4 regions of the Brevibacillus sp. AF8 genome follow, and region 3 is predicted to be linked to each of the others. Evidence: predicted binding sites of a transcription regulator. Region 3 holds the regulator's gene; each other region holds the start of a gene.
What was found. The regulator CtsR, encoded in region 3, represses protease genes until heat stress. The targets are predictions, from matches to a motif close to ATGGTCAATAAAGGTCAAACA.
Positions count from the first base shown of each region.

Region 1: clpP (ATP-dependent Clp endopeptidase proteolytic subunit ClpP) is a predicted target of CtsR. The motif match lies at 3,287-3,307, and genes of this name have one in related genera.
Region 2: clpP (ATP-dependent Clp endopeptidase proteolytic subunit ClpP) is a predicted target of CtsR. The motif match lies at 3,399-3,419, and genes of this name have one in related genera.
Region 4: KB186_RS21260 (ATP-dependent Clp protease ATP-binding subunit) is a predicted target of CtsR. The motif match lies at 5,427-5,447, and genes of this name have one in related genera.

Region 1 covers NZ_JAGQDN010000014.1:130,599-138,301, forward strand. Annotated here, with positions in the region: gene lonB (ATP-dependent protease LonB) at 1-1,196, opposite strand, end outside; gene clpX (ATP-dependent protease ATP-binding subunit ClpX) at 1,394-2,659, opposite strand; gene clpP (ATP-dependent Clp endopeptidase proteolytic subunit ClpP) at 2,680-3,261, opposite strand; gene tig (trigger factor) at 3,394-4,686, opposite strand; gene KB186_RS18470 (metallophosphoesterase family protein) at 4,812-5,351, opposite strand; gene KB186_RS18475 (XTP/dITP diphosphatase) at 5,382-5,975, opposite strand; gene rph (ribonuclease PH) at 5,968-6,729, opposite strand; gene KB186_RS18485 (hypothetical protein) at 6,945-7,142, shown strand; gene KB186_RS18490 (MFS transporter) at 7,099-7,703, shown strand, end outside.
Region 2 covers NZ_JAGQDN010000012.1:169,552-177,254, reverse strand. Annotated here, with positions in the region: gene KB186_RS17020 (gluconeogenesis factor YvcK family protein) at 1-864, shown strand, start outside; gene whiA (DNA-binding protein WhiA) at 873-1,820, shown strand; gene KB186_RS17010 (HPr family phosphocarrier protein) at 1,870-2,127, shown strand; gene KB186_RS17005 (hypothetical protein) at 2,258-2,440, shown strand; gene KB186_RS17000 (H-type small acid-soluble spore protein) at 2,457-2,642, shown strand; gene clpP (ATP-dependent Clp endopeptidase proteolytic subunit ClpP) at 2,757-3,359, opposite strand; gene KB186_RS16990 (hypothetical protein) at 3,491-3,712, opposite strand; gene KB186_RS16985 (copper amine oxidase N-terminal domain-containing protein) at 3,927-4,394, shown strand; gene KB186_RS16980 (branched-chain amino acid ABC transporter substrate-binding protein) at 4,613-5,848, shown strand; gene KB186_RS16975 (DUF4023 domain-containing protein) at 6,101-6,235, opposite strand; gene KB186_RS16970 (PAS domain-containing sensor histidine kinase) at 6,271-7,703, opposite strand, start outside.
Region 3 covers NZ_JAGQDN010000029.1:596-8,298, reverse strand. Annotated here, with positions in the region: gene radA (DNA repair protein RadA) at 1-1,288, opposite strand, end outside; gene KB186_RS25810 (ATP-dependent Clp protease ATP-binding subunit) at 1,394-3,844, opposite strand; gene mcsB (protein-arginine kinase McsB) at 3,905-4,978, opposite strand; gene mcsA (protein-arginine kinase activator protein McsA) at 4,998-5,516, opposite strand; gene KB186_RS25795 (CtsR family transcriptional regulator) at 5,533-5,997, opposite strand; gene KB186_RS25790 (HAD hydrolase-like protein) at 6,185-6,871, opposite strand; gene KB186_RS25785 (MGDG synthase family glycosyltransferase) at 6,901-7,703, opposite strand, start outside.
Region 4 covers NZ_JAGQDN010000019.1:20,305-28,007, reverse strand. Annotated here, with positions in the region: gene KB186_RS21300 (hypothetical protein) at 1-194, shown strand, start outside; gene KB186_RS21295 (hypothetical protein) at 234-509, shown strand; gene KB186_RS21290 (immunity protein Imm33 domain-containing protein) at 656-1,294, shown strand; gene nfi (deoxyribonuclease V) at 1,291-1,977, opposite strand; gene rbsK (ribokinase) at 2,144-3,046, shown strand; gene KB186_RS21275 (cupin domain-containing protein) at 3,058-3,420, shown strand; gene KB186_RS21270 (TetR/AcrR family transcriptional regulator) at 3,568-4,164, shown strand; gene KB186_RS21265 (MFS transporter) at 4,230-5,369, shown strand; gene KB186_RS21260 (ATP-dependent Clp protease ATP-binding subunit) at 5,488-7,626, shown strand; gene KB186_RS21255 (YqaA family protein) at 7,684-7,703, opposite strand, start outside.

The sequences.
Region 1 (7,703 bases), on a different contig from region 3:
CCCATTTCCTCTTCCTCTGCCATTCCTGTCATCGCCATTCGACCTTGACCCGGAATAGCTGTAGGTGAAGCAGTCACTTCCAGCTCCATCACACTACCCATGTTCGGACCGTACACAGCAAGACCGTTGACCAATCCGACCTGCGGTGCATCATGCACCTGCTTTTCGGGGCGAGGCGATTTTTGACTGCTGTGCATCACCCATTCCACATCGGCAGCCTGGATGTCCTCGCGTTCTTCCGTTAAGGCAATTCCCGCAGCGATTTGCAATGTATTGATCGCTTCACGTCCATTGGTCGCGTAGCGCTCGATCACGGAAACAGCGCTGTCTTCTATATTCATATTCATTTTAGGAACAGCTGTACGCACGATACTCCCAATTTCCCCAGCCTTCAATGGGCGGAAAAAGATTTCCAGGCAACGGGAACGAAGCGCAGCAGGCAGTTCTTCTGGCAACCTCGTCGTCGCTCCAACCAGACGGAAGTCGGCGGGCAAACCGTATTTGAAAACGTCATGAATATGCGAAGGAATTTGGTTATTTTCCTCGCTGTAGTAAGCACTCTCCAACATGACTTTGCGGTCTTCAAGAACCTTTAGTAACTTATTCATTTGAATAGGATGAAGTTCCCCTATTTCATCAAGAAAAAGCATACCACCGTGCGCTTTCGTCACTGCACCTGGCTTTGGTTGCGGAATCCCCGCCTGCCCAAGCGAGCCTGCCCCTTGATAGATCGGATCATGTACAGAGCCGATTAACGGGTCAGCAATCCCGCGCTCATCAAAACGAGCAATCGTCGCATCGATTTCAATAAACTTGGCATCAGAAGAAAACGGCGATAGCTGATTTTTCTTCGCTTCTTCCAGCACGACCCTAGCCGCTGCGGTCTTGCCTACACCAGGTGGTCCATAAATAATGACATGCTGCGGGTTGGGACCACACAAGGCGGCACGCAACGCACGAAGCCCATCTTCTTGTCCTACAATTTCTTCCAAAGTCGCTGGTCTTGTTCTTTCTGACAGAGGTTCTGTCAATGCAACCATTCTCATTTTACGAATGGAATCCAGATCCTTGCGCGATTCCTTTTCGGTTGAGGTTTTCGTGTTTCTCTGCGCTCGCAGCAAGTTCCAAAAGTAGGTGCCGATCACGATACCAACAACCACTTCAATGACAGCAATGACCAATGTCGTATAGTCCATATGCAGTCCCTCCCATGCGTCTTCGCTTGCGGTCAACTTTTGTCCCCCGAAGAGAGAGGAACACGTTCATGACCGTTTTGTGCATATGTAAAGCTTCTCTTGAACGATATCAAGTAGTATTGCCCCGCAAGCGTAGACGTAAACCAACAACAAAAAAACCACCTCGCTTATCGCGAGATGGTTCGTGTAGACGATGCTTAGGCTGTTTCTTCGTGCAATTCCTGTCCCTCTTTGGTCAACAGTTGCGGCTTCACTTTGTCGCGTACCGTTTCTTCGGTAATGACGCACTTGTTGACGTCTTCTCTGGAAGGAAGCTCATACATCATATCGAGCATGATTTGTTCGATAATCGCACGCAGTCCGCGCGCACCAGTGTTGCGCTTAATCGCTTCTTTCGCGATTTGCAGCAGCGCACCGTTATCGAACTCCAGCTCAACACCGTCGAGACTCAGCAGTTTTTGGTACTGTTTCACCAAAGAGTTTTTCGGCTCTGTCAGGATACGCACGAGCGTCTCCTCATCCAGCGGCTCCAAGGTAGCCAGCACTGGCAAACGACCGACGAACTCCGGAATCAGACCGAATTTCAGCAGGTCTTCCGGCAAAATGTATTTTAGGTATTCTCCGGCTTTCAGATCGCCTTTTACGCCATCGCCGAAGTCTGCACCGAAACCGATGACTTTTTTACCCAAACGACGCTTGATAATCTGCTCGACGCCATCAAATGCACCACCGCAGATGAACAAAATGTTCGACGTGTCGATTTGGATGAACTCTTGGTGAGGATGCTTGCGTCCGCCTTGTGGTGGAACACTCGCAACGGTCCCCTCCAAAATTTTCAAAAGCGCTTGCTGAACGCCTTCACCAGACACATCACGCGTGATGGATGGGTTTTCCGATTTGCGGGCTACCTTATCAATCTCGTCGATGTAAATGATTCCTTTTTCAGCCTTCTCCACATCATAGTCGGCAGCCTGAATCAGCTTGAGCAAGATGTTTTCAACGTCTTCGCCCACATAGCCTGCTTCTGTCAGAGAAGTTGCGTCCGCAATCGCGAAAGGCACATTCAGAATGCGCGCCAACGTTTGCGCGAGCAGCGTTTTCCCGCTACCAGTCGGCCCGATCAGCATGATGTTGGATTTTTGCAGCTCCACATCCTCGATCTTCGCCCCGGAATTAATCCGTTTGTAGTGGTTGTACACCGCTACAGACAAGGACTTCTTCGCCATATCTTGACCGATCACATAGTCGTCCAAGATTTTGCGAATTTCCACTGGCTTTGGAATTTCTTTCATATCGATTTCTTCTTCAGTGCCCAGTTCTTCCTGTACAATTTCATTGCACAGTTCGATACATTCGTCACAAATGTAAACACCAGGACCAGCTACCAGCTTGCGCACCTGTTCCTGGGACTTGCCGCAGAAGGAACACTTCAGTTGGCCTTTGTCGTCGTTAAACTTAAACATGCGCTTCACCTCACAACGGGTCAGTTTTTGCGTTCGATAATAGAGTCAATCAATCCGTAGGCCTTTGCTTCTTCTGCGCTCATGAAATTATCGCGGTCTGTATCTTGCTCTACGCGTTCATAAGGCTGACCTGTCCGCTCAGACAAAATCTCATTCAGCTGGCGCTTCGTTTTCATAATCCATTCCGCATGAATACGGATGTCTTCTGCTTGCCCACGCACACCGCCGAGCGGTTGGTGAATCATGACTTCGGCATTTGGCAGAGCGAAGCGCTTGCCTTTTGCACCAGCAGCCAACAGGAACGCACCCATGCTGGCAGCCATGCCCACACAAATCGTGGACACATCCGGTTTGATGTACTGCATGGTGTCATAGATGGCCATTCCGGCTGTAACAGAACCACCTGGAGAGTTTATGTATAGCGATATGTCTTTGTCCGGATCTTCTGCTTGCAAGAAAAGCAGTTGAGCAACAACCAGATTGGCGATTTCATCATCAATCTCGGTGCCCAAGAGAATAATCCGGTCTTTCAGGAGGCGCGAGTAAATATCGTAGGAGCGCTCTCCCCTGCTTGTTTGCTCGATGACCATTGGGATTAGCATTATGTATTTTCCTCCTTTGCCGAAAAAAGTCAATGGTGGAAAAACAAGGCACGATACACTCGTGCCTTGTGGTCTTGACAGCCAGCGCTCAGGGTTAGCCTGCCCACTGACCAATCATGCGTTCTTCTAAGCTTATGCTGTTACTTTGCTTTCTGCAACCAGCAAATCTACTGTTTTGCGAGTTTGCACATCGCGGTACAGAGCAGCCATGCCATCTTGTGCGGAGAAGATTTTGCGCAGCTCATCTGCTGGGCGGCCGTATACGCCAGCCAGTTTATCCAGCTCTGCGTTTACGTCTTCTTCTGTTGCTTCGATGTTTTCTGCTTTGCCGATTGCTTCCAAAGTCAAGGAAGTGCGAACGCGGGATGTTGCGTCTGCACGCAATTGATCACGCAGTTGGCTCTCATCCATTCCGGAGAACTGGTAGTACAGTTCCAGCGTCATGCCTTGGTATTGCAGACGTTGACCAAATTCATTTACCATTTGATCCAATTCATGCTCAACCATTACTGCTGGCAAATCGATCTCAGCGTTTTCAGCTGCTTTCAGAACGAGCTGCTCACGAACATATTGATCTTTTTCTTGCGCAGTTTTTTCTTCGAGTTTTTTCTTGGTGTCTGCTTTCAGCTCTTCCAGCGTGTCGAACTCGCTCACGTCTTTGGCAAACTCATCATCCAAAGCAGGCAGGTTTTTGCGCTTCAGGCTGTTCAGCTTCACTTGGAATACCGCTTCTTTACCAGCGAGGTTAGGAGAGTGGTACTCTTCAGGGAAAGTTACGGTAATTTCTTTTTCTTCGCCGATGTTCAGGCCAACCAGTTGCTCTTCGAACCCTGCGATGAAAGTACCGGAACCCAGTTCCAGAGAATAATCTTCCGCTTTACCGCCTTCAAAAGCTACTCCGTCTTGGAAGCCTTCGAAATCGATTACAGCGATATCGCCTGTTTGTGCGGCACCCTCTTCTACTGCTACGAGCTCAGCATGACGCTCTTGCATGCGCTTCAGTTCAGCGTCAACGCTCTCTTCGGTTACAGAGAAGTCTTTATCTTCGATGGACAGACCTTTGTAGTCGCCCAGCTTCACTTCAGGCTTCACAGTTACAGTCGCTTTGAAGATCAGGTTTTTCCCTTGTTCCATTTGCGTTACGTCTACTTCTGGACGATCTACTGGCTCAATACCAGCTTCACGAACAGCTTGTCCGTATGCAGTTGGAAGCAGAATGTCAAGAGCGTCTTGGTACAAAGATTCTACACCAAAACGGGATTCGAACATTTTGCGTGGTACTTTTCCTTTGCGGAATCCTGGAACTTGAACTTTTTGAACCACTTTTTTAAACGCTTGATCCAATGCTGCGTCTACTTGCGTAGCATCTACTTCAACCGTCAGGACTCCCTGGTTATTCTCTACCTTTTCCCAATTTGCTGCCACGTAAACTTCCCCTCCTAAATCGAATCAACAGAACATCGCCAGCCGCGCCATGGTATCTTCGCAGGCTCGGATGATAATATTCTAGCCATTATAACCATTCTAGTATAGCACAAATCTTTTAGTTTTCAAGAAGACCTCATTGGTCGACGAACAGAATAGTTCCCTCCCAATTGTGAAACCGGGTTGCCTACATGATCATAAAACGCCACTGATATGTAAGTTTCTGTCGGACTCGTTCCTGTCTCTTCTAAAAGAGCATATGTCGGTACATGAAAGCCGCGTGGCATTTGCAAGCTGCCCGGATTCAGAAACAAGATGTCTCTTTCCACACCACAGACAGGCACATGAGAGTGACCGAATATGACTACGTTTGCTCCGACCTCTTCTGCACGGTAATGAAGGCGCAGAAGAGAGCCTTTCACACCATAAAGATGCCCGTGCGTTTGCAGGATGTGAAGGTCGCGCCATTTGGTCTCTTGCTCGGTCGGCACCTCTTGTGTCGAATCGCAATTGCCTCGGACAAGCGTCATGTTGGAAAACGGCTCGCGCTTATGGTCCACACAAAAATCGCCACAATGCAAAATTTTTTCGACATGATGTCGGTTGACAACCTGGCTTACTTCCCGAACCAAGCCGTGGCTATCGCTCATGATGAGAATTCCCATCACGCCTCACTCTCCTGTTTTCTCTCTTGTCTACTTGATGATTTCAAGCAGTTGCTGCATGGCACGAGCACGATGGCTGATCTGGTTCTTTTCTTCTGGCATGAGTTCGGCCATCATTTTGTCCATCGATGGGATGTAGAATACCGGATCGTAACCGAAGCCGTTTGTCCCTTTTGGTTCACGTGCGATCACACCCTCGCAAGCGCCAGTGGCAATGATTGGCTCTTCGCCCGGAATCACCAACGCCAACGTACAACGGAAGCGAGCTGTGCGTTCCTGTGTCGAAACCTCTTCCAGCTCTTTCAACAATTTACGCCAATTCTGCTCGTCTGTTGCATCTTCCCCAGCGAAGCGTGCGGAGTAAACACCAGGGCGTCCTTCCAGCGCATCTACTTCCAGACCGGAATCATCTCCGAGGGCAGGCATGTTCAGGTATGTAGAGATTTCGATTGCTTTTTTCAGCGCGTTTCCTTCGAAGGTGTCCTTGTCTTCTACTACCTCAGGCACACCGTCAAATTCAGCGAGGCTGATTCCTTCCCAGCCTGCATCTGCGAACAGCCTGTTGAATTCTTTCACTTTTCCCTGGTTACGTGTTGCAAGAACGACTTTTTTTCGATTAGGCATGACTTTCCTCCGCTACTGATTGTGCAAAAGAGAGCGTAACATCAGCGAGCGCCTCTTTTTGGCTGTTAATCAAGTTGTCAATGCCGACTTTTGCAAGGGCAATCATTTCTTGTAGCTGTTCAGGAGAAAACGGAGCATCCTCCCCTGTTCCTTGCAGCTCGACAAACTTTCCTTTTCCCGTCATGACGACATTCATGTCGACAATCGCTGTAGAATCTTCTTTGTAGTTGAGATCGAGCACGGCTTCCTCACCGACTACCCCTACTGAGGTCGCTGCCAGGAAGTCGTTGAGCGGCAGCTGTTTCCAGGTGCCACTATCCACCAGCTTTTGCATCGCGTCTACCATTGCCACGTAAGCTCCGGTAATCGAAGCTGTCCGTGTACCACCGTCTGCCTGAATGACATCGCAATCCAACCAAATGGTGCGTTCACCCATTGCTTCGAGGCTCACAACGGAGCGCAGAGCACGTCCGATCAGACGCTGAATCTCCATGGTTCGTCCACCGACTTTTCCTTTGGACGACTCACGCGCGTTGCGGGTCGCTGTTGCTCGGGGAAGCATGGAATACTCGGCTGTGATCCAGCCCTTCCCGCCACCACGCATAAAAGGCGGTACCCGGTCTTCCAAAGTCGCCGTACAAATCACCTTTGTGTCTCCGACTTCAATCAGGCACGATCCTTCTGCGTGTTTAATGTAATTGCGCGTAATGGTTACAGGGCGCAATTGATCATGGGCACGGCCATCCACTCTCATTCCAAGTTCCTCCTAAATCGCTTTGTTACACTCCGCTCATTATACCAGACGCAGGAAACGATCTGCCACTGCACAAACGCCTCTTCCCTATTTACGTTAATTGCAAATATTCTTTTCACTTCCTTCCACATAAAAAAAGCTCTTGCTACCACCCGTTACTTTGAATATTATCTAATTAGATATTTGATTAATTTGATGGTAGGTGAATTTAGGTAATGAGCTTCCTGTTTCTTTTGAAAAAGCCGAATTTGCGGCGTCTTTTAACCGCCAATTTCCTTAGCGGAATCGGTGATTGGTTTAACAGCGTTGCTGTGCTCGCTCTGCTGCTCGAAATAACGGGAACAGCTATCGCTGTAGGCAGCTCTGTTTTTGGCTCGACTGAAGGTACCCTCCTCCCCAGACCAATCCGTTAATAGCGTGCAGTTGCAGCAGACGGTTAAAGTCTCTTCCTACGGAGAGGTGATTCGCGCCATCACATCCACACCGCTTGTCTACGCAATCCTTTTGCTGAAAGCCGTGTGGCCAATCGGCGGGGGGATCATCAATGTCCTGATCAGTGTCTATGCTTATCAAGTGTTTACTGCCGGTGAATGGGGAATTGGTTTGTTGTACGGTGCGATCGGAATTGGCTTCATCATCGGGGGACTGCTTGCTCAGCGCTTTCAGCGCTACTTTAACGAAGTGGCTGCCAGTAGCTTCGCTTTGGAAGGCTTTGCGCTGCTTTTGACCAGCTTTTCACCTACGATTTATGTAACGGCACTGTTCTTTGCGCTGTCCACCGTTGCAGGAGGAATGGGGAACGCCAGCCTGAATACGCTGATCATGCGGCATGTCGCACCCAGCTACCATGGCAGAGTATTTGCCTTGGATGCGACGATTTCAAACATCCTGATCGGTCTATCCATGCTCCTTGGCGGTTGGATTTTGACGATAGCAGAGCCTCGCATAGTCGGCTTTGTGGCGGGCTTTTTGGT
Region 2 (7,703 bases), on a different contig from region 3:
GGAAGCTCTGGACGTTTGCGAGAAGAAATGGATATGCTTCCACCTGGCGACATTCGAAACGTCTTGACTGCTCTGGCCGATACAGAGCCGTTGATGGAAAAAGTCATGCAATATCGTTTTTCCACAGGCACGGGATTAGCAGGGCATAATTTGGGAAATCTATTACTTGCAGCGATGAACGAAATCACTGGAGATTTTGTCACCGCAGTCAAAACATTAAGCGGAGTTTTGGCAGTGCGTGGAGATGTATTGCCAGCTTCCACGCAATCGATTCAGTTGAAAGCGGAAATGACAGATGGATCTCTCGTAATCGGAGAATCCCAAATACCGTTGACTGGCAAAGAAATCAAGCGGGTGTTTCTTGATCCAGAGGACGCTGTTCCTCTGAGCGAAGCCCTGATGGCGATTGCCGACGCGGATGCCATTTTGATTGGGCCTGGCAGCTTGTACACGAGCATCCTGCCCAATTTATTAGTACGCGGGCTATTTGAAGCGATTACACACGCACAAGCCCCGAAAATCTACATTTGTAACGTCATGACACAACCGGGAGAGACAGACGGTTTTTCTGCATCCAAGCACGTGAATGTCATGTATGAACATGTAGATAGACCATTTCTGGATACGATCATTGTCAATTCAGCCGAGCTGCCTGCCCATGTATTGGACAAATACGCGGAAAAAGGAGCAGCTCCCGTCCGATGTGACCTAAAGCGATTGCGCCAACTCGGTCTCCACGTGGTGGCGAAGCCGTTAGTCACATTTGAGGATGGATACCTACGTCATGATGCACATGCTGTCAGCAAGCAGGTTGTGTCACTCGTCAAACGAAGACGGAAGGTGCTGAAGATAGAGAAGGAGTAGTGAAGTCGATGTCATTCGCCGCGCATACCAAAAAAGAACTTACCATGACGGAGGGTGCCGATTGCTGCAGCAAGGCAGAGCTCTCAGCCTTGATTCGAATGAATGGAAGTCTGCAGTTTGGAGCCGGACGACTGGTGCTGGATGTGACGACAGAGAACGCGGCGATTGCCCGACGCATTTACACGTTAATCAAGAGGTTGTTTCAGATACACGCTGAATTGCTGGTTCGCAAAAAAATGCGTTTGAAAAAGAACAACGTCTACATTGTGCGTATTCCGAATAAGGCCAATGAGATCTTGCAAAACTTGGGCATCATGGATCAAAGCCTGTCGTTTATCCCGGGAATCGCTCCTGAGATCGTGAAGAAGTCCTGTTGCCGCGCTGCTTATTTGCGGGGGGCTTTTTTGGCGGGGGGATCTGTGAATCATCCAGAGGCATCCAGCTATCATCTGGAGATTTTCACTTCCTATCAGGATTTTTGCGAAGCGTTGACCAAAATCGCCAATCGATATAAACTAAATGCCAAGTGCATCGAGCGGAAAAAAGGGTATGTTCTCTATATTAAAGAAGGCGAAAAGATTACAGAGTTTTTGAGCTTGATAGGGGCTCATCAGGCGCTTTTGTATTTCGAGGACGTCCGAATCGTAAAGGACATGCGGAACTCCGTAAACCGTTTACACAATTGTGAAATCGCCAACATAAACAAAACGGTGAATGCAGCTACTAGACAAATGGAGAATATCCAGCTCATCGATCAAGAGATGGGATTGGAGAATTTGCCAAAACGTTTGCGAGAGGTCGCGGAGCTTCGAGTGGCTCATCCTGACATCAATTTGAAAGAATTGGGCGAGATGGTGCCAAGCGGAGTAGTAAGCAAATCGGGCATTAACCACCGCTTGCGAAAAATTAACGAAATCGCTGACAAAATACGAGAAAAACAAAATATTTCGATGTAGATGCATGTTATACTAAAGGATAATAGTCTACAAGTAAGGAGGTCCATTCATGGTTCAACAGCAGGTCGTGGTTCAGTTAAAGACCGGTTTGCAAGCCCGTCCAGCAGCCTTTTTCGTACAGGAAGCTAACCGTTTTGCATCGGAAGTATTTGTAGAAAAAGGCAACAAGAAGGTCAATGCGAAAAGCATCATGGGTATCATGAGCCTCGCAATCAGCTCTGGAACGGAAATTACCATTTTGGCAGAAGGGCCGGATGCCTCCCAGGCAGTCACCAGCCTTACGAATCTGGTAAGCAAGGAAGAATAGAGTCACGAGAGACACTTTTCCCGTAAAGGGAGGTGTCTTTTTTTGTTGGTCGTCTTGATGAAAATGTATCAATTCACTTCGGGCAGGGCATTTCTAACCTATGTAGATTGCATGAAGGAGGAAATGAGACATGAGTAACCGTGATAAGTGTTACGAAGGCCGCGATTGTTATGACATGGACATTGATCGAATGGTGAATGAGGGACTGGGGGGCGGAGTTATTTCCGACCAAAATGGCCTGATTGAAGAAACGACTGTAGACACGATGACAGGTGATACTTCAGCCAAGCAAGCTCTTGACGATGATCAATAGAGGGAGTCAGTCACATATGAATGTAACGAGAGCACAAGCCATCATGAAATCCGACGACCACATCAAGGTAGAGTACGAAGGACAAGCCGTTTGGATCGATGCTGTAGACGAAAAAACGTCAACAGCACGTGTGCATGAGGAAAAAAATCCAGGACATAGCCGAACAGTCTATGTCAGTCAGTTAATGGAAGTATCACAATGATCCATGAAAAAAGCCGAGCAAACCAAGGGGAAGCCTCTTGGGGTTTGCTCGGCATACAAAAAACACTCGGCCTGAAATCCAGGCACGAGTGCTTCTTTTTTTACTACCTATCTCTTATTTTTTCGAAGACGGTTCGGAAGTGATGACCTTGTCAATCAATCCGTACTCTACTGCTTCAGCGGCAGAGAGGAAGTTGTCACGATCGGTATCCTTTTGGATGCGCTCCAAAGGCTGTCCTGTGCGTTCAGCCAAGATGGTGTTCAGGTGATCACGCATCTTCAAAATACGTTTTGCGGCAATCTCAATGTCGCTCGCTTGTCCTTGTGCACCACCCAATGGTTGGTGGATCATGACTTCACTGTTTGGCAGAGCAAAGCGCTTGCCTTTTGCCCCAGCAGCCAGCAGGAATGCTCCCATGGAAGCAGCCATTCCGATACAAATGGTGGATACATCAGGCTTGATGAAGTGCATAGTATCGTAAATTGCCATACCAGCAGTAATAGAACCGCCTGGGCTGTTTATGTACAAGTGAATGTCTTTCTCCGGATCTTCCGCCTGAAGGAACAACAACTGTGCCACAACGATATTGGCTACGGTGTCGTTGATTGGGGTTCCCAGAAAGATGATGCGGTCTTTGAGCAGGCGGGAATAAATGTCGTAAGCACGTTCCCCGCGGTTCGTCTGTTCAATGACGGTTGGAATTAAATTCATATGCATCTAGTCTTCCTCCTCTCTTTGTAACAATATCATACACAAAAGGTCAATGAAGGTCAAACACATAAGTGCGCTCCCTCACTACCATGTTTGCCAATTTCCCTCTGTCTAAACCTACTCGAAAAAGAAAACATTCATTCCTTGGAATTCTCATCGGCCTCGGTTAAATCGACGGCGAGTTTCAGCGTGGCTTTCATCTTTTTTCCCTTGATGATCGTATATTCATCGACTTGTTTGGCTTGCAGCTGATTGATGGCTTCCGCCAGCTCCTGTTGATCTTTGTATGGTTCAATGGTCAATAAGCATTCTTCGTCACTGGCCTCTTGATAGATGAGAAAAAAACGTTCCCCTGCCATGGCAAGCCTCACTTTCGAAAGTTATCCACAATGTTATGCACAGGTTGTGCACAAAAACATTTGTTCGTGGGATATTTATTTTTTTCCTAGTCTTGTCATGTTTGGCGAGAGAATTACATAGGAAATGTATGGGATAAAAAAGAAGGAAAAAGTTGATTCGTGTCGAACCTTACAAAATTGGAATTCATTTCATGATATTTGAGGGGTGTTTATTATGCTTCGCAAGTTTTCGACAATGATGCTGACAGCGGCTCTTCTAACAGGAAGTGTAGCGGCAACGGCTGCTTTCGCCCAAACTGCTCCTGCTCCTGTACAGCAACAAAAAATCAAAGTTCAGCTAAACGGCAAGGAGTTCCCATTCCCACAAGAAATCGTTACTGAAAATGGTGTTGCGTATGTAAATGCGAGCACATTGGCGATTGCTTTGGGTGGTAGTGCAGCATGGGATAGCACGACCAAATCTCTGTTGGTTGCCAAAGACAACAAGTACGCTCTGCGTATGTACGAAAACCAAAACTTTGCTTATAAAAACGGCAAAGAAACCAGTGTAGCAAATCCGCCACGTCCAGTGACCGGAGCAGTGCTCGTGCCCCTCGTATTCATTGCCCAAGAATTGGGTGCAAAAGTAGAATACGATGCAAAAACGCTCACTTACAAACTGAGCATTCCAATTAATTCCTAATAATCAATGGGATACTTCCCATCAAGATAGCCACTTCTATGCGTAGAAGTGGCTATTTTCCTCAATAATACGCGTATACGCCTCTATTAGCAGACAGCGATAGAGGTTTTTTTGATTGATTCTTCTTTTAATCATTTCTATTGCAAATTTTCTAAAATATCCTACAATAAGATTGTGATTCATAGTTTGCTCATAAATAAAGAGGGGGATGTTTTGCAATGAAAAAACAGAAATCATTGTCGATACTGGCTGCAACATTTGCTCTGAGCACATTGCTCGCGGGCTGCGGCGGAGGTACGGGGACTGGTGGACAAAGCGCGACACCACAGCCAAGCAATAATAGCGGAGGAAGCACGGGCGGTGCAAGTGGCGCTACTGAGAAGCTCGTCGTTGCTGTAGTTGGTCCGATGTCTGGGCAGTACTCCGATTACGGAAGCACAGCAAAAGCTGGTGCTGAATATGCATTGAAAGAAAAGGCAGAGGCATTCAAAGCACTTGGCTTTGACGTTCAATTGTCCGCGCAAGACGACCAAGCTGACCCAAAACAAGGGGTAGCAGTCGCACAAATGTTGATTTCCAATCCTGATGTAGTCGGAGTAGTTGGCCATGCTACAACAGGTGCTTCCATCACAGCAGCAGCGCAATACGAGCAAGAGAAGCTCGTGATGGTATCTCCTTCCGCAACGGGATCAGATTTGACTGAGCAAGGCAAGAAGATCGTACACCGCATTTGTGCGCGTGATGATCAACAAGGCTCCAAGGCTGCTATTTTTGCCAAAAATCAGTTGAATGTAAAAACAGCATTCGTTATGCATGACAAGGCTGCATATGGACAAGGTCTTGCGGAAGAAGTGAAAAAGCAATTTGAAAAAGACGGCGTACAAGTTCTCGGCTATGAAGGGGTAACAGCAGGCGAGAAGGATTATAGTGCGATTATCACCCAAATCCTCGCGAAAAATCCAGAGATGATCTACTTCGGTGGATACTACTCTGATGCAGGAATCATCGTGAAGCAAGCACGTGAAAAAGGATTCAAAGGTGTCTTCATGGGTGGCGATGGCTATGACTCCGCTGACATGGTGAAAATTGCTGGTGCGGAAAATGCCAATAATGTAGTCTTTACTTCTACTGTTGGCGATATTGGTGCTACCGAAGACGGCAAGAAATGGATTACAGACTTCGAGAGCGCGACTGGCAACAAAGTAGGGATCTTCACTTCGTTTGGTTATGACTCCATGGGTGTTATGCTGAACGGTTTGGAAGAAGCGATCAAAGCAAACGGCGGCAAAAAGCCAACTCGTGAACAAGTGCTGGAAGCTGTTCACAAAACCAAAGATTACAAAGGCAAATTCGTTAACGTAACATTCAATGAAAAAGGCGACAACGACTTTGCTTCCGTATACGTGTACAAGTATGAGGACGGCAAGAAAGTATTTATGGGTGAAGCGAAGTAATCTTCATTATGAACAAGCCATTTGGGACATACTACGTTTGGCATGAATACCAGAATGAAAAGGAAGGGATTCTGATGTCAAACAATCGAAATACGAAGAATGGCGGCAATCAAGGACACAGCAGCAAGACGCAGGGCACCCAAAAGCAAAAGTCCGAAAGAGATCGTAACCTGAATAAACAGGATCCACAATAACAATGACAAAAGCCCACCCGTTTTAGCCAAAGGAGCTCAACGGGAGGGCTTTTGCTTGTTAAATACCTTGCTTGCTAGGCAAACGTTTTTCGGGATGACCGTAGCCCTGATGCTGTCTGCTTCGCAGGTTTTTCGCCTGGGATTCGCGAATTTTGGCCACGAACTCACCCGTGCTCATTTTGGAGAAATCCATAGGGCACCTCCACTGATGATGAGATGTACACCCTTCTAGGATGACCCAATTTGGCCCTGTACAATCGGCAGTGTTATTTCTACCACTGTACCTTCGTGCTCCCTGCTTTTAATTTCCAAGCTGCCATTGTGGTCTTTCATGATTTTGCTGCTGATCATGAGGCCGAGGCCAGTTCCGTTTTCTTTTGTCGTGAAAAAGGGGGCGCCCAGCTTGTGAATCATTTCTTCAGAGATTCCACAGCCAGTATCTGTGAGTGTAATGAGTACTTGATGATTGTCTTTTAAGGCGGTGGCAATATGAATCTCACCATGTCCGTCAATCGCTTCGATGGCATTTTTAATGATGTTGATAAAGACCTGTTTGAGCTGGTTTTCTTCTCCCGCAATGATCGGATGGTAAGCAAATGCGGTACGGAAATCGATGTTTTTCAAATTGGCTTCCGACCTCAAAAGTACCAACACGTTTTCCAGCAATGGGATGAGCGGAAGAGGCTTGATTTGAATGCTATGTGGCTTTGCCAAGACTAGCAATTCACTCACAATAAAATTGATCCGGTCCAGTTCAGAGAGCATGATATCGGCGTATTGCTGGTTATCTTTCATGCTCGGATAAAGAAATTGGATAAAGCCCTTCAAAGATGTGAGCGGATTGCGAATCTCATGGGCGATTCCAGCAGCTAGCTCGCCAATCACAGACAGCTTCTCAGCCTTTCGTAATAGTTCCTCGTTATGCCGCCGTTCTGTAATATCCCGCGATACGATGATAAAGCCATCACAATCTCCCGTTTTCGTCAGGATGGGGGCACCCTTTGATTCGAGAACGATCCATTTTTTATTTTTCGTCTGGAAACGGAATTCGCATATCTTTGGTTCTTTGGTCGCCAGCAAATGATGAAAGTGGTCAATAACAGTTTTGCGATCTTCTGGATGAATCTCGGCAAAGGTAAGCTGACGGCAATGTTCACTCGTTTCGATTACGCGTGAATGCGAAGGGGAGAGATAGAGGATATCCCCGTTTTTGTCCGTAATCAGAATCAGATCATCTGTGTATTCTGAGATGATTTTGTTCGTATTCTCGCTTTTAAACAAGGCGGCCTCTGAGTATTTGCGTTCTGTGATATTTCGCGAGACTAACATGATGTTTTGAACGTCTCCTACCGCGCTTAAAATGGGGATACCGCGTGTTTCAAAGGAGACTTCGTTTCCATTCCTATCCATAGAGCGTGTCTCGAAATGAACGGGTTGCTTCGTTGCCATGATCTCTTGAAATTTGTTCCGGAACATAGGGATATCCTCTGGATGTGTGAGCTGCAGATTGTTAGGGGAAGTAACCTCGGCTGGAACAAATCCCAATTGCTCGATAGATGGAGATGCATAGATGCGTCGCATGGATAAATCATAAATCGTCACGATATCCTGAGTATGATCGATGAGAAGACGATATTTGGCTTCAGTTTGACGCAAGGCCT
Region 3 (7,703 bases):
CGCGGATGTTTTTCTCTGGTATGATGACACGCTTAAAGCCCAATTTATGTGCTTCTCGTACTCGTTGCTCAATACGAGAGACACCGCGCACCTCACCAGTCAAGCCAATTTCTCCGATAACAACATCATGCGGATTGGTAGCGTGGTCACGGAAGCTGCTTGCAATGCTTACGGCAATCGCCAAATCAACTGCTGGCTCATCCAGTCTGACCCCACCTGCTACGTTTACATATGCATCCTGATTTTGCAGCATCATGCCCATGCGCTTTTCCAACACTGCCATAATCATCGCCACACGCTGATGGTCGACCCCTGTTGCCGTTCTCCGTGGGGTTACAAAGCTGGTCGGGGCAACGAGAGCTTGCAGCTCAACCAAAACGGGACGTGTGCCCTCCATACTGGCTACGACCGTGGAACCCGCAACGCCAAATGGACGCTCTGCCAAAAATATCTCAGATGGATTCGCCACTTCCTCCAAGCCGCGATCCTTCATTTCGAAAATACCGATTTCGTTTGTCGAACCAAAACGGTTTTTGACGGCGCGCAAAATTCGAAACGTATTATGGCGCTCCCCTTCAAAATAGAGAACAGCATCCACCATGTGCTCAAGCATACGCGGACCAGCGATAGAACCTTCCTTGGTTACGTGACCGACAATGAAGGTACCGATCCCTTTTCCTTTTGCAATTCGCATCAATTGAGCAGTAGCCTCGCGCACTTGTGCGACGCTCCCCGCAGCCGATTGGATCGTCGGGTGAAACACGGTCTGGATCGAGTCAATAATCAGCACATCCGGGTCTACTTGATTAATATGCTGTTCGATCAAATCCAAATCATTTTCTGCCAATACAAACATCGGCGGCGTTTGCAAATGAAGTCGATCCGCGCGAATTTTGATTTGTTTTGCCGACTCCTCTCCCGATACATAGAGAACCTTCGCCCCTTGATGAGCCAAGGCAAAAGAAGTCTGCAAAAGCAAGGTCGACTTTCCGATTCCGGGATCTCCCCCCACCAAAATGAGTGAACCCGGAACAAGCCCTCCACCTAGAACACGATTCAATTCTCCAATCGTCGTATCCATCCGTGGCTCTTCTTCACTGGCTACCTGGGTTAATGGAATCGCAGATTGGCGCTGGCCTCCGCTCAGCCCTTCGTGACGATGGGCATTTTTTACCGTCACTTCCTCTACCAACGTGTTCCAGCTGCTGCATCCTGGACATTTCCCCATCCATTTTGGCGATTCATAGCCACATTCTTGACACGCGTATTTCGTTTTATACTTTGACATAATCGCACCCTCACTTGGATTTAATTTCTCTACTTTTATCATAATTACGCACCCAAAAAAAGAATACCTCCTGAATCAGGAGGCATTCTATTACGTTTCAACAGCTTACGATTTCGTTTTTTCGAGGCGCTTGACTACCAGCTTGCCTTCTTCGGCTTCGATATTGACGGTATCGCCTTTACTGATCGTACCCTTGAGCAATTCCTCAGACAAATTATCCTCGATGTGGCGCTGGATAGCACGACGCAGAGGGCGTGCACCATAGGCCGGATCAAAGCCTTCTTTTGCCAGTACTTTCTTGGCTTCTTCAGTCAATTGGAAATCAATGTCTTGCTCTTTCAAACGTTTACGCAGCTCTTCTGTCATGAGCGATACGATTTGCTCGATGTGCTCTTGCTCCAAAGAGTGGAACACGATTACTTCATCGATACGGTTCAGGAACTCAGGACGGAAGCTCTTCTTCAGCTCATCCATGACTTTGTCCTTCATGTCCTGATACTTTCTTTCCGAATCGTTGGTCGTGAAGCCAAGCGTTGTATTTTTCTTGATCATGCTGGCTCCGACGTTGGAAGTCATGATGACAACCGTGTTGCGGAAATCGACGGTACGCCCCTTGGAGTCTGTCAGACGGCCATCATCCAATACTTGCAAGAGGATGTTGAATACGTCTGGGTGAGCTTTCTCGATTTCGTCCAGCAAAATGACGGAGTAAGGCTTGCGACGAACTTTTTCGGTTAGCTGGCCGCCTTCGTCAAAGCCTACGTAGCCAGGAGGGGCACCTACCAAGCGAGCGGTGGAATGCTTCTCCATGTACTCAGACATATCCACACGGATCATGGCATCCTCGTCACCGAAAAGTGTCTCCGCCACAGCACGAGCCAATTCAGTTTTACCAACACCGGTAGGTCCCAGGAAGATAAACGAGCCGATCGGGCGTTTTGGGTCTTTCAAGCCAGCACGGGCACGGCGGATCGCACGCGAGATGGATTTGACTGCTTCATCTTGGCCAATGACACGATCGTGCAAAATCTCTTCCATCTTCAGCAAGCGCTCTGTTTCTTCTTCCTTCAGCTTCAACACAGGAATACCCGTCCAGCTCGCCACTACTTGCGCGATGTCTTCTGGCGTAACCTCCATGTTCAGCTGGCCTTGGCGCTCTTTCCAGTCTTTTTTCGTTTTATCCAGCTCTTCACGCAGTTTTTGCTCCTGATCGCGAAGGGCTGCTGCTTCCTCGAACTCTTGTGATTGTACGGCAGCGTCTTTTTCCTTGCGTACCTCTTCCAAACGTCCCTCCAGCTCTTTGAGGTTGGGTGGAACCGTAAAGGATTGCAAGCGAACTTTGGATGCCGCCTCGTCAACCAAGTCGATGGCCTTGTCAGGCAGGAAGCGTTCCGTAATATAGCGGTCAGACAGTTTTACTGCCTGCTCAATTGCTTCATCGGTAATTTTGACGCGATGGTGGGCTTCGTAACGATCACGTAGGCCATGCAGGATACGAATAGCATCCTCCGCTGTCGGTTCATCAACCTGAATCGGTTGGAAACGACGCTCCAGTGCTGCGTCTTTTTCGATGTACTTGCGATATTCATCCAGCGTAGTAGCACCTACGCACTGTAGCTCGCCACGTGCCAGAGCAGGCTTCAAAATGTTGGAGGCATCAATTGCGCCTTCTGCTCCACCGGCACCAATCAAGGTGTGCAGCTCATCAATAAACAGGATGATGTTTCCTGCTTGGCGAATTTCGTCCATGATTTTTTTCAGACGATCCTCGAACTCACCGCGATATTTGGTTCCCGCAACAACAGTTCCCATATCGAGGGTCATGACGCGCTTATCACGAAGGGTCTCCGGAATTTCGTTGTTCACGATTTTTTGGGCAAGACCTTCTGCGATAGCTGTTTTCCCGACGCCAGGCTCCCCAATCAAAACAGGGTTGTTCTTGGTGCGTCTGCTAAGTACTTGGATCACACGCTCGATTTCTTTTTGGCGACCGATGACTGGGTCCAGCCCGCCATCACGAGCAATTGCAGTCAGATCCCGAGCCAAGCCGTCCAGTGTCGGCGTATTCGCAGCTGGATTCCCTCCAGACGGTTGATGAGATGCCATCATTTCCGAGCTGCCAAGCAGCTGAAGCACCTGTTGACGTGCCTTGTTCAGGCTAACGCCCAAATTGTTCATGATTCTTGCAGCAATGCCTTCTCCTTCACGGATCAAGCCAAGCAGAATATGTTCAGTCCCCACATAGGTATGACCCAGTTTGCGAGCTTCGTCCATCGACAGTTCAATGACCTTTTTGGCGCGAGGTGTATAGTTTGGTGTGTAATTACTACCGGACTGCTCTGTTCCTCGCCCGATTAACGACTCCACTTCACTCTGGATTTTATCGAGGCCAAGCCCAAGTGATTGCAGTGCCTTTGCAGCAATCCCTTCGCCTTCTCGAATGAGTCCCAGTAGCACATGCTCTGTCCCAATATCTTTGTGCCCGAGACGAACCGCCTCTTCCAGGGCAAGCGCCAGTACTTTTTGTGCTCGTTCTGTAAAACGTCCAAACATCATATCGTACACCTCCGTATAACCGTGTTTTTTCTCTATATGGTTAACAATTGCGTGATACCATTACTCTTGCGATTCTACTACGCGCAGACGCTCGCGGATCAACCTTGCCCTTCTTTCGTCGCGTTGGTCCGGAGTGAGCTTTTGACCAGCGTGGTGTTGTAAAAACCCTGGCTGTGTCGTGACCAACAGTTCGTTTAGGACCAGCGGAGACACGTTTGGAATGATGCCAAGATCAATCCCCAGACGGACATCGGACAGGCGCTGAGCCGCTTCTTTGGACTCTACCGTGCGAGCATACATCAAGATGCCAAACGACCGAAAAATCCGATCCTCCAAAGAAACCCGTGTATGCTCCAGCAAGTACGTACGTGCCACACGCTCTTGCTCAATAATCTGTCTGGCTACACCGTAGAGATTGGAAAGGATATCGGACTCAGACATCCCCAGTGTGACCTGATTGGATAACTGAAAAAGATTCCCTAGAGCTTCGCTGCCCTCTCCGTAAATTCCTCTAACGACCAGACCAACTTGATTAATCGCCTGTAAAATTCTGCTGATCTGCTGCGTCATCACCAGAGCGGGCAAGTGCAGCATCACGGATGCACGAATTCCCGTACCCACATTGGTTGGGCAACTTGTAAGATATCCACGTGTTTCGTCGAACGCGTAGTTCAAGTTTTTCTCAAAAATGTCGTCTATCTTCGTACCTATTTCCCATGCCTCGTTCAAACGAAACCCGGGTAATAGTACCTGTATTCGAATGTGATCTTCTTCATTAACCATAATGCTGACAGACTCATCTTCCCGAAGTAATACGGCACCTTTGCGAGATTCCTCTGCCAGATGGGGGCTAATTAGATGCTTTTCTACGAGCACGCGTTTTTCTAACGGGTTAATTTGATCCATATGGATAGCCTGGAGCTGATGCCGTTTGCGCATTGCCTCCGAATCGCTTACTTCCGTTACCTTTCTGACGACTTCCTCGCCCTGCGAGTCCGTTGCCAATAACGGAAAGGGGTGCTGGCGCAGGTTACGGGCGATACGCAGCCGTGTACTAATGACAATGTCGGAATCAGGACCTTCTCCTTTCATCCAATTGCTCCACGGGTTTTGCATAAACTGCTTTTGGGACATAACCAGCTAACCTCCCTTGCTACGATTGGGCCATTTTTTGTTCCAATGCTCGAATTCGATCACGCATTTCTGCTGCCTTCTCGAACTCTTCACTGGCGACATGACTTTGCAGCGCTTGCTTTAGTTGCTCCAGCTCTTTACGGATCTTCAGTTTGCCACCGGTGCGCTCTGGTACTTTTCCACTATGCTGTGTGTTTCCATGAATCCGGCGGAAAAGTGGGTCCAGCCGATCTCCCAAAAAGGTGTAGCAATCACTACAGCCAAATCGGCCACTTTTACTAAATTGAGCATATGTGAGTCCACATGTTTCGCATTGAAGCGGCTTATTCGTTGCCGTTTCGCGTCCATTCTTTTGCATGGGATCAAATTTTAAAAGTCCTGACAGGAGATTGTTGATGCTGAAGTTGTGAAAGCCGGTAAAGACGTCCCCTTTTTCATGAGCACACTGCTCGCAAATATGGTATTCGGTTTTTTCGCCATTGACGATTTTCGTCAAATGAAGTGTCGCCGGTCGTTTTCCGCATTCCTCACAGTTCATATCATCATACCTCCTTTTACTTCAACAAGATTGCTGCGATCATCTGCTTTAAAATATTTGCCCGCAAACGATCCCGCAATTCAGCTTCTAAGGTCAATACGTTTCTCGAGGTAGCGATTTTCATCAAGGTGGCTTCTCTGATGTTGACTAATCCTTCCTCAAATAGTCTTTCTACGATCGCATTTCCCACGCTTTGACTGATGCTCTCACCAATCAGTTCTTCTGTTAGCAATTCTTGCAAGCGTGCTTTGCTGACAATCTGCACCTTGCGTATGCGAATATACCCGCCGCCCCCGCGCTTACTCTCTACGATGTAGCCTTTTTGAACGGTAAAGCGCGTATTGATGACGTAATTGATCTGAGACGGCACACATTGAAAATGGTCGGCAAGCTCACTACGCTGAATCTCGATCGATCCATTGGGACTGTTTGTAATGATGCTTTTCAAGTGATGTTCAATGATGTCCGAGATGTTACGCAAGTCATCGCCTCCTATTCCTCTGTGTATGTTCTTATGAGGTACCTATTGACTTTGACTATCTTTGACTTTAATTATAATGGGTTTAGTGCGTGCCCGCAAGTGTCCCTTACACATTCTAGTGTGGGCAAAAGAGGGTCGCTTGAAACTTGGACATGATCAACAAAAAAACCACTCCCTGAGGAATGGTTTATGCCTGTTTTTGCGTATTGGTGTCGATTGCTGGCAAATGATTTAGTAGCTGTGAGAAGCTGGTAATGATGATATCTGCCCCATCAAGCTCGCCTGGTTTGGCAAAGCCAAAGTCGCATCCAATGGTAAATAAACCGTTTGTTTTGCCTGCTTCCACATCGGAGTGACGATCTCCTACCATGATGGCTTGCCCAATTTTGTAATCAGACAACAATTTTGCAACCAGATCATTTTTGGAATGCGTACGGAAACGGCCAGCGGAGTACAGGTCGGTCATCAGCGGCTTTAACTCGTATTCCTGACAAATGGCATCGATATATTCTTCCTGCCCATTGCTTGCTACAAACAATGCAAATCCTTTTTCATGCAGCTTTTCTAAGGTTGATTTTACATCCGGGTATAGCTCAGTCACTCGTTCTTTGAGTAACTGGATTTCATTGTCTAGCAAAAAGGCGTCTGCTGAGTGAATGGCTTCCTCACTCGCGCCCGGTAGCAATTTGTCCCAGATCTGCTCGATCGTCATTCCCAGTACATTGATCAGTTCACTTTCGTCAGGGGTTTCTCCTTGCCATAGCCCTTTTTGACGAAGCTGGTCAAACGTTCGGATAAATGCCGGGGTCGACAGCTTTTCAGTTTGCAGTAACGTGCCATCCATATCAAATAATATCGCGAATGGTACAGTCATGGGTTCCTCCATTTTGTCTGGCTAGGCAGCTATTCTATTTTCCCTGGCAGCATATTCATATCATCCATGATAAACTCAGTAATTCGTTGTGCAGCATCTGGCTTTGAGATTTTCTGTCCCATTCTGCGCATATATTCCACCTTGGACGGGCTATGCAATAGTTCATCGATAAAGTAAATCAACTGCTCGGATAGATTCGCGTGCACTGCACATCCATTATTGAGCAAAAAGTGGCTGTTCCTCTCTTCCTGTCCAGGCAGAGGGTTGTAAACAATCATGGGTACCCGTTTACTCATTACTTCAGCTGATGTAAGTCCGCCTGATTTGGTGACAATTAAATCAGCAGTCTCCAAGTATTCGTGGAAGTTATTGATGAATTTTAGCGGAACGACTTCATGGCGATACGTACGATTTGTCACTTTATTGTACAGCTTGTCGTTTGTCCCTGTTAACACAAAGGTTTTCAGAGGAATGTTAATCTCTTCTAACCCATCTAATACCTTTTCCATCGAGCCGAGACCCAATCCGCCCCCCGAAAGAATAATGCTCTTTTGTCCAGGAGCGAGGCCCAGCTTTTGCCGAATCAAATCGGCGTCCAATGGCAAGCTGAATTTTTTCATGATGGGAATGCCCATCGGAATGAATTTTTGATGATCCTGTCGATAAACGTCTAACAGGTAATACAGTTGCTCATGGCCGATGAAGTAATAGTTGATATGATGATTAATCCATGAAGGATGGATGGTATAGTCGGTAATAATTGTATAGATTGGTTCCTTCCAGTCATTTCTTCCTTTCAGTACGGAGAGCATACAGCTTGCAAATGGATGCG
Region 4 (7,703 bases), on a different contig from region 3:
TTTTAATTATGATGGTGCCCGTGGTCAATCTCGTGATGTATTTCGTTTGGGCATTTGGCAGTGAAGGCAATCTAAACAGAAAGAACTGGGCAAAAGCGAACTTGCTGATTATGGGCGTTTGCATCGGGTTGTACTTATGCGTATTCTTTTTTATTCTGATCTTGGCATTCATTGGAGCATCGGTTGAACAATAGCGAGAACGGTGGATTGGCAAAAAATCTGGAGGGTATAGAATGGATCACCAAACGCATGTGGAAGGAAGCGTAGCGGAAAACGAAAAGGTCATGACGATGAAAGATTGGATAATCGTCTCGTTGTTCATGATGATTCCGATCGCGAATATTGTTTTGTTATTTGTGTGGGCTTTTGGTTCAGATGGGAATCTGAATCGTAAAAACTGGGCAAAAGCCGGCTTGTTGTTAATGGCGATTCTTTTTGGTTTATATTTCGTATTTGGTACGATAACCGCAATTATCACGTTTATTTTAATCGGCATGGAAGGGCAATAAGGGACGATACAAAGGCCACTACAAGGCATATTCCAACTCGAATCACCGAGGAGGAACATGCCTTGTTTTTTTACACGGAGGTTTTCTCCTATTCGTGTTATCCTGAAGATAGTAGCAATTCCGATCATGCAGAAAGGGAGAGGTACATGTCAGTTGAGAAAGAGACCCGACTCTGCCAACGCTCCAAACAGATTCATAACCGTACATTTGTCGTGACCTGCCAAGATTTTTTGGTGAAGCAAGCAGACTTTCTGTTGGACGTATTCTCTGATGTAGAAGACGAGATGGGTCCGATCAAGAACGGTGCGAAAATTCAGGTAGGATGGACCATCCTGCTGGTTTTCGAACGGGATGGGTGTATGGAGATCATGGCACCCGACTACGGGGCGAACCCTTTTTCCGAAACAACTTCTGACCTGACTGTGTCCTTGGTCGTGCAAATGGCGCAAAACAACTGCTTGCAAACGGTGCGAGCAGAAGGGGAAGCTGCTTTGTTCCAAGATAAAATTGTGGTGGCAAAAGGTGCATTTGAACAAGAACACGTCTATTTGCAGCGTGCAGAGGATGTTCGAAAAGGTGACTCCGGGTGGTATCTTGGGCCTGTGGAAGGCGAAGTAGACAGTGACCAGCTAAAGTCATACTACGTTTACCAACTGCTAGAGCTACGTCCCTCTCTTTTGCAGGCGATGGCTCTGCCACGAGGCTACATTGTCGTTTTCCAAGGAGATCAGATTGAAGCAGTTCTGGACGAGCACGATGTGAATGTATGGCCGACACTCCATTAGCGGCTGCTATTTAACTCCGCTGATACTTTATTCACGAGTTGATCCGCTTGGCGTGTGGTTGCGGGCAAACGATATTTGGGTGAGAGCGTGGTGATCCATGCGCATGCGGTTGGCAAAGAGATTCCGTGCCCGATTGAGACGAATATCGGTTTGATATTCGGTTGTGTGCGCAAGACTCCGCCGATGATTTCACCCTGATCGAGCAAAGGGGAATACGCACCTCTTACCTGTGCTGGTTCTTCGTATTCTCCTAGCAGTCTCGTTTTTCCACAGCCAATGGTAGGAATGTCAAACAGGACGCCCAAATGACTGGCGAGTCCGAATCTTCGCGGGTGAGCGATTCCTTGCCCATCGCAGACGACGAGCTGCGGTGTTGTTTTGAGCCCCTTGAATGCACGTACCAACGGAGGCAGCTCTCGAAAAGAGAATAAGCCGGGAATATACGGGAATTCGACGGTGTCTTGAATGACGACAGACTCGACGACTTGCAGGGAAGTGGCGTCGAGGATCACGACACCAGCAACTAACAAATCAGACTCGGCATGATAAGCGACATCTACCCCGGCGATAAAGCGTACGTCCGCGAGTTGATCTTCTTTTTTTACTTGCTGGGCTAGCTGTCGTTGTAAGTTGATGGCCTCTTGCTCATCAATGTTCCAAGGATGTTGGATAATCGGCTCCATCTGGTTACCTCCGGATGATAGAAGATTGGTTCATTATATCGAATAGATGTGCTATGCTCCAAGTCTTAGGAACAATCCCGAGAAAATACGTTGACTTCTTGAATGAAAAGCACTATTTTGTAACCGACCGAATCATCATGTTCGAGATTAGCTAGGAGGGCTCGTCGTGAAAATCGCAGTAGTAGGAAGCATCAATATGGATCTCGTAACCCATGTACATCATTTACCCAAAGCAGGAGAAACGATCGCAAGCCATCACTTCGAGCTGATCCCGGGTGGAAAGGGAGCGAATCAGGCGGTAGCAGCGTCTCGCCTGGGTGGGCATGTCTCCATGATTGGAATGGTAGGAGAGGATGAGAACGGCCGAGTTATGCTGGGAGGGCTAACAGATGCGCACGTTCACATAGAGGGGATCAAATGCTCAGGTACGACAGGCATGGCTTTTATCAATGTAAGTGACGATGGGGAAAATAACATCGTGCTTGTTCCAGGAGCGAATGCGCTCGTCAGCACAGAGCATATTGCAGACCATTTGTCTATTTTAAAGGACAGCGACGTCGTATTGCTCCAATTGGAAATCCCGATGCCTGTCGTGGAATATACAGTCAAAGAGGCGGCTCGACTCGGCAAGCTGGTCATTTTAAATCCGGCACCTGCACGCAAGCTATCCAGCGAGCTATTAACTCATGTACATACCTTAACCCCAAATGAAACAGAGCTTTCTATTCTCACAGGAATGCCTGTATCCACGATAGACGAAGTGCATGCTGCTGCCAAAAAGCTTTTGTCTGGTGGACCAAAGCGCGTCATCGTGACGTTGGGGGAAAAGGGCGCTCTCTTAGTCACCGCCGATAAGGCGACCCATATCCCTGCTTTCCGCGTAGAGCCAGTGGATACAACTGCGGCAGGCGATTCATTTACGGCAGCTTTTGCGGTTGGGATCACACAAGGAATGACCGAAACCGAAGCGGCCACTTTCGCCAGCAAAGTCGCAGCGATTGTCGTTACAAGGAATGGTGCGCAGCCATCCCTGCCTACTTTTGATGAAGTACAGGCATACTCTTTTTAATGGAGGGGAAAATGGTGGAAAAGGTCAATTTAGCTGAAAAATTTTCGTTATTCGATGAGCATTGGAGTCCCAAAATTGCAGGAGAAATCAATGACTCCTATGTAAAGCTAGTCAAATTAAAAGGAGAGTTTGTCTGGCATCAGCATGAAAATGAGGATGAAATGTTTTTAGTAGTGAAAGGGAAACTGCTTATCAAGTTTCGGGATAAAGATATTTGGTTAAACGAAGGGGAATTTGTCATTGTTCCAAAAGGGGTAGAGCATATGCCAGTTGCAGAGGAAGAGGTTCATGTATTATTGCTTGAACCAAAGTCGACGCTGAATACTGGAGATCAAGTAAACGAAAAAACAGTAACTGATTTAGAGAGAATATAATCAATGAGCAAGCCTATTTTGAGAAATGATTTTCAAAATAGGTTTTTTCTTTATGCGTAGTTACAGTTGCGGATAGTTCATTTGTTGACCGAGCGGTACAAAATGTGTAAGATTTCCATAACAGTTGGAAACGAAAGGAGGATTCCGGTGAGCAAACGCGGCAGACCTCGTGATTTTGATTACGCGTCCATCGTAGATGTGGCTATGAAAACATTTTGGTCAAAAGGCTACAATGGTTGTTCTACACATGATTTATGCAGTGATACTGGACTGGGGAAAGGCAGCTTGTACAATACGTTTGGCAGCAAACAGGACCTGTATCTCGCAGTGGTGGAACACTATCACGATACCGGGCTTCGTGAACAGCGGGCATTATTGGAGAGTCCGGGTTCTGTGAAAGAACGGTTGCAAAATTTTTTGGCTTGGGCATTGGTGGAAGACTTTGAATCTACGAATCCAAAGGGGTGTTTGCTGATCAATGCGGGATTGGAACGGGCAAAAGAAGATCCCAAGATTGAAGAAATTGTCTCCAGACATGTTGAACTTCTGAAGCAGACCATGGAAAAAGTGATGGAGGAAGGCTTGCGAACGGGCGAAATCTCCAAAAAACGATCTGCGGTGGATTTGGCAAGCTTATTTTTAAGCAGTTACTACGGCTTTCGTGTGTTGAATACATCCACACAGAATCGGACATTGGCTGAACAAATCATGAATGGCACGATAGAATCTATCTTCGGCGCGTAATGCGCTCTTTTTTTGAGTGATTTTTGTACCGATTGTTACAATAATTAGATAAGGAGTGTTCCTTAATGCCGTCGATTATTTATTTGTTAGCGGTAGCGATTTTTGCGATGACGACTTCTGAATTTATGGTGGCTGGGATGATGAATGAACTTGCCGATGATTTTGGCGTGTCGATCCCATCCATCGGGTATTTCATTACGGCGTATGCGGGGGCAATGGTGATAGGAGGTCCCGTCCTGACAGCAACTCTCTTGCATATTCGCCGAAAACAAGCGCTGCTTTCTTTGGTTGCCGTCTTCTTTATTGGTCAAGCGTTAGGGGCAATAGCTTGGAATTACGAGTCGATGATGCTTGCTCGTATCCTAACGGGTATCGCTTCATCCGCAGCGTTTGGTATCTCCGTCAGTATTTCAGCCAGCTTGGTTCCCCCTCATTCACGGGGAAAGGCTGCTTCGATTGTCTTGGCAGGCTTAATGATTGCTACTGTCATCGGGCTCCCTCTGACAACCGTGATTGCACAATATTTCGGCTGGAGAATGAGCTTTTGGGCTGTTGCGGTAGCCGTATTATTATCAGGGATCTTGATTCAATGGATGCTCCCTTCCTCTGCACAAAGAGACCAGATGAATGGAAAGGATGAGCTTGCCAGTTTTCAAAATCCACACCTTTGGGCCGCGTATGCAACGAGTATGCTGATCATTGGTGGTACGTTCGCAGCGTTTAGTTATTTTACTCCGATTCTTACCGGTGTAACGGCATTTTCGGATGCGAGTATCCCGTATTTGCTTGCCCTTTACGGTATCGCGACCGTGATCGGAAATAGCGTGATTGGCAGACTTGCCGATCGTTTTACCATGCGAATCCTTGTAACGGGATTAAGCATACTCCTAGGGGCATTGGTTCTGTTTGCGGTAGGTGCCGAAAATAAATGGATCGCAGTGCTGTCCATTGTTCTGATTGGGTTGACGGGCGTAGCGATGAATCCGGCCATGATTGCACGCGTTATGAAAACAGCAGGCAGTGGGACGATGGTAAACACGGTACATACTTCCTTTATTACATTGGGAGTTGCCATTGGTTCTTCTTTAGGTGGGATCGGAATCAGCAGTGGCTATGGACTTGTTTCACCATTGTGGGTAGGTGCTTGTTTAGCTGTAATCGGGTTACTTTCAATCGTTCCCTACCTGAAAAAGAGCAAAGTTTAAAAAACCATACAATCCCTCTTGAAAGTCAAAGAAGGTCAAACTATAATAAAGTCAACGAAGGTCAGAAAAGGTCAAAGATCTTCTGAATTCCAAAACAAAGCTTTTGGGGGGATTGAATATGCATTGTGAAATCTGCAAACAACGTGAAGCAACTGTGACTGTTCATATACGTGTACAAAATCAGCAACAAAAGTACGATCTGTGCCAGGATTGCAAAACAAAGCTAACTAATAAAATGGGAGTGGGCATGGGCTTTAGTCCTTTCTCCTCCTTCTCTGGACTGGATGAGTTCCTGCAAGGCTTTGCCCAAGGTCGGGTGAATCCAGGCAAGTCTTCAGGCCAACCGCAGCAACAATCACCAGAGCGCGGTGGAGGCATCCTCGATGACCTGGGCCGTAATCTAAACGATGCGGCACGTGCCGGACTGATTGACCCTGTGATTGGACGCGAACAAGAAATCGAGCGTGTGATTGAGATTTTGAACCGACGTAACAAAAACAATCCAGTTCTGATCGGGGAGCCAGGCGTCGGGAAGACGGCGATTGCGGAAGGCCTGGCTCTGCGCATTACGGAAGGGCAAGTACCGACCAAGTTGAAAAACAAGCAGGTGTACATTTTAGATGTCGCCTCTCTGGTGGCAGGGACGGGAATACGTGGACAGTTCGAGGAAAAAATGAAGCAAGTAATTGCCGAGCTGCAGAAACGCAAAAACGTCATCCTGTTTGTGGATGAGATTCATCTCTTGGTGGGAGCAGGCTCTGCGGAAGGCTCCATGGATGCAGGGAACATCCTGAAGCCTGCACTGGCTCGCGGTGAGTTGCAATTGATTGGGGCAACTACGCTAAAAGAGTATCGCGTCATTGAAAAAGACGCTGCTCTGGAGCGCCGCCTGCAGCCAGTTATGGTCAAGGAACCAACCGTAGAACAAGCCATCGAGATTTTAAAAGGATTGCGTCCGAAATACGAAGCATTCCACCAAGTCGCTTACTCGGATGATGTCATCCGTGCCTCCGTGGAATACTCCCATCGTTACATCCAGGATCGATTCTTGCCTGACAAGGCGATTGATCTCATGGATGAAGTGGGCTCGCGCTTGAATCTGAGATCCTCGACGGTTGATACGACAGAGCTGCATGAGCGGCTGGCGCAAATCAATCAGGAGAAAAAAGAAGCGACGGAGCAAGAAGCATACGAACGAGCTGCCCGTTTGAGAGACGAGGAAGCGGGTATTTTAGAGAAGCTGGATCAAATCGAAGGCACGGAGCAACGCGTCCAGGTTGACGTCACAGACATCCAAGCCTTGATCGAGCAAAAGACCGGGATTCCGGTAACCAAGCTGCAAAGTGATGAGCAGATGAAAATGAAGAACCTGGCGGCCCATTTGGAAGCAAAAGTTATTGGTCAATCCGAGGCAGTCACACAAGTAGCGAAGGCGATTCGACGCAGTCGTGCAGGCCTGAAACCGAAAAACAGACCGATTGCTTCCTTCCTGTTCGTCGGTCCGACTGGCGTAGGGAAAACAGAGCTGTCCAAAGCGCTGGCAGAGGAGCTGTTTGGTACCCGCGATTCGATGATCCGCCTCGATATGAGCGAGTACATGGAGAAGCACTCGGTATCCAAATTGATCGGTTCTCCTCCTGGCTACGTCGGTCATGAAGAAGCAGGTCAATTGACAGAGCGTGTACGCCGCAACCCGTACAGCATTATCCTGCTGGATGAGATTGAAAAAGCACACCCGGACGTGATGCACATGTTCCTGCAAATTCTGGAGGATGGTCGTCTGACAGACAGTCAAGGCCGTACGGTGAATTTTAAGGAGACGGTTATCATTGCGACGAGCAATGCTGGTGTGAGCGAGCGTAAAATCTCCGTTGGCTTTGGAGCACAGGCGCCTGAGCCTGTCACCGTGCTGGATTCTCTGGGAGCGTACTTCAAGCCGGAGTTCCTGAACCGCTTCGACTCGATCATCTCCTTTGCCCATCTGGAAAAACAGGATTTGGTCAAAATCGTCGATCTGCTGCTGCAAGATGTCAAGGGCAATCTGTCTGAGCAAGGAATGGAGATCAGCGTGACAGATGCCGCAAAAGAAAAGCTGGCTGAGCTGGGCTACAATCCTTCCTTTGGGGCACGTCCATTGCGTCGCGTGATTCAGCAATACGTCGAGGATGGCATTGCGGACCTAGTGATGGAAGAAGACAATGTGACAGCTATGGTCATTGATGTCGAGGATAATGTAATTCGTGTGAAAAAAGGATAACAGTCGTAAAAAAAGAAACCCCGATCGGGGTTTCTTTGCTTTTTGAAATCGTCTTATTTATTCATTCATGACTTTCT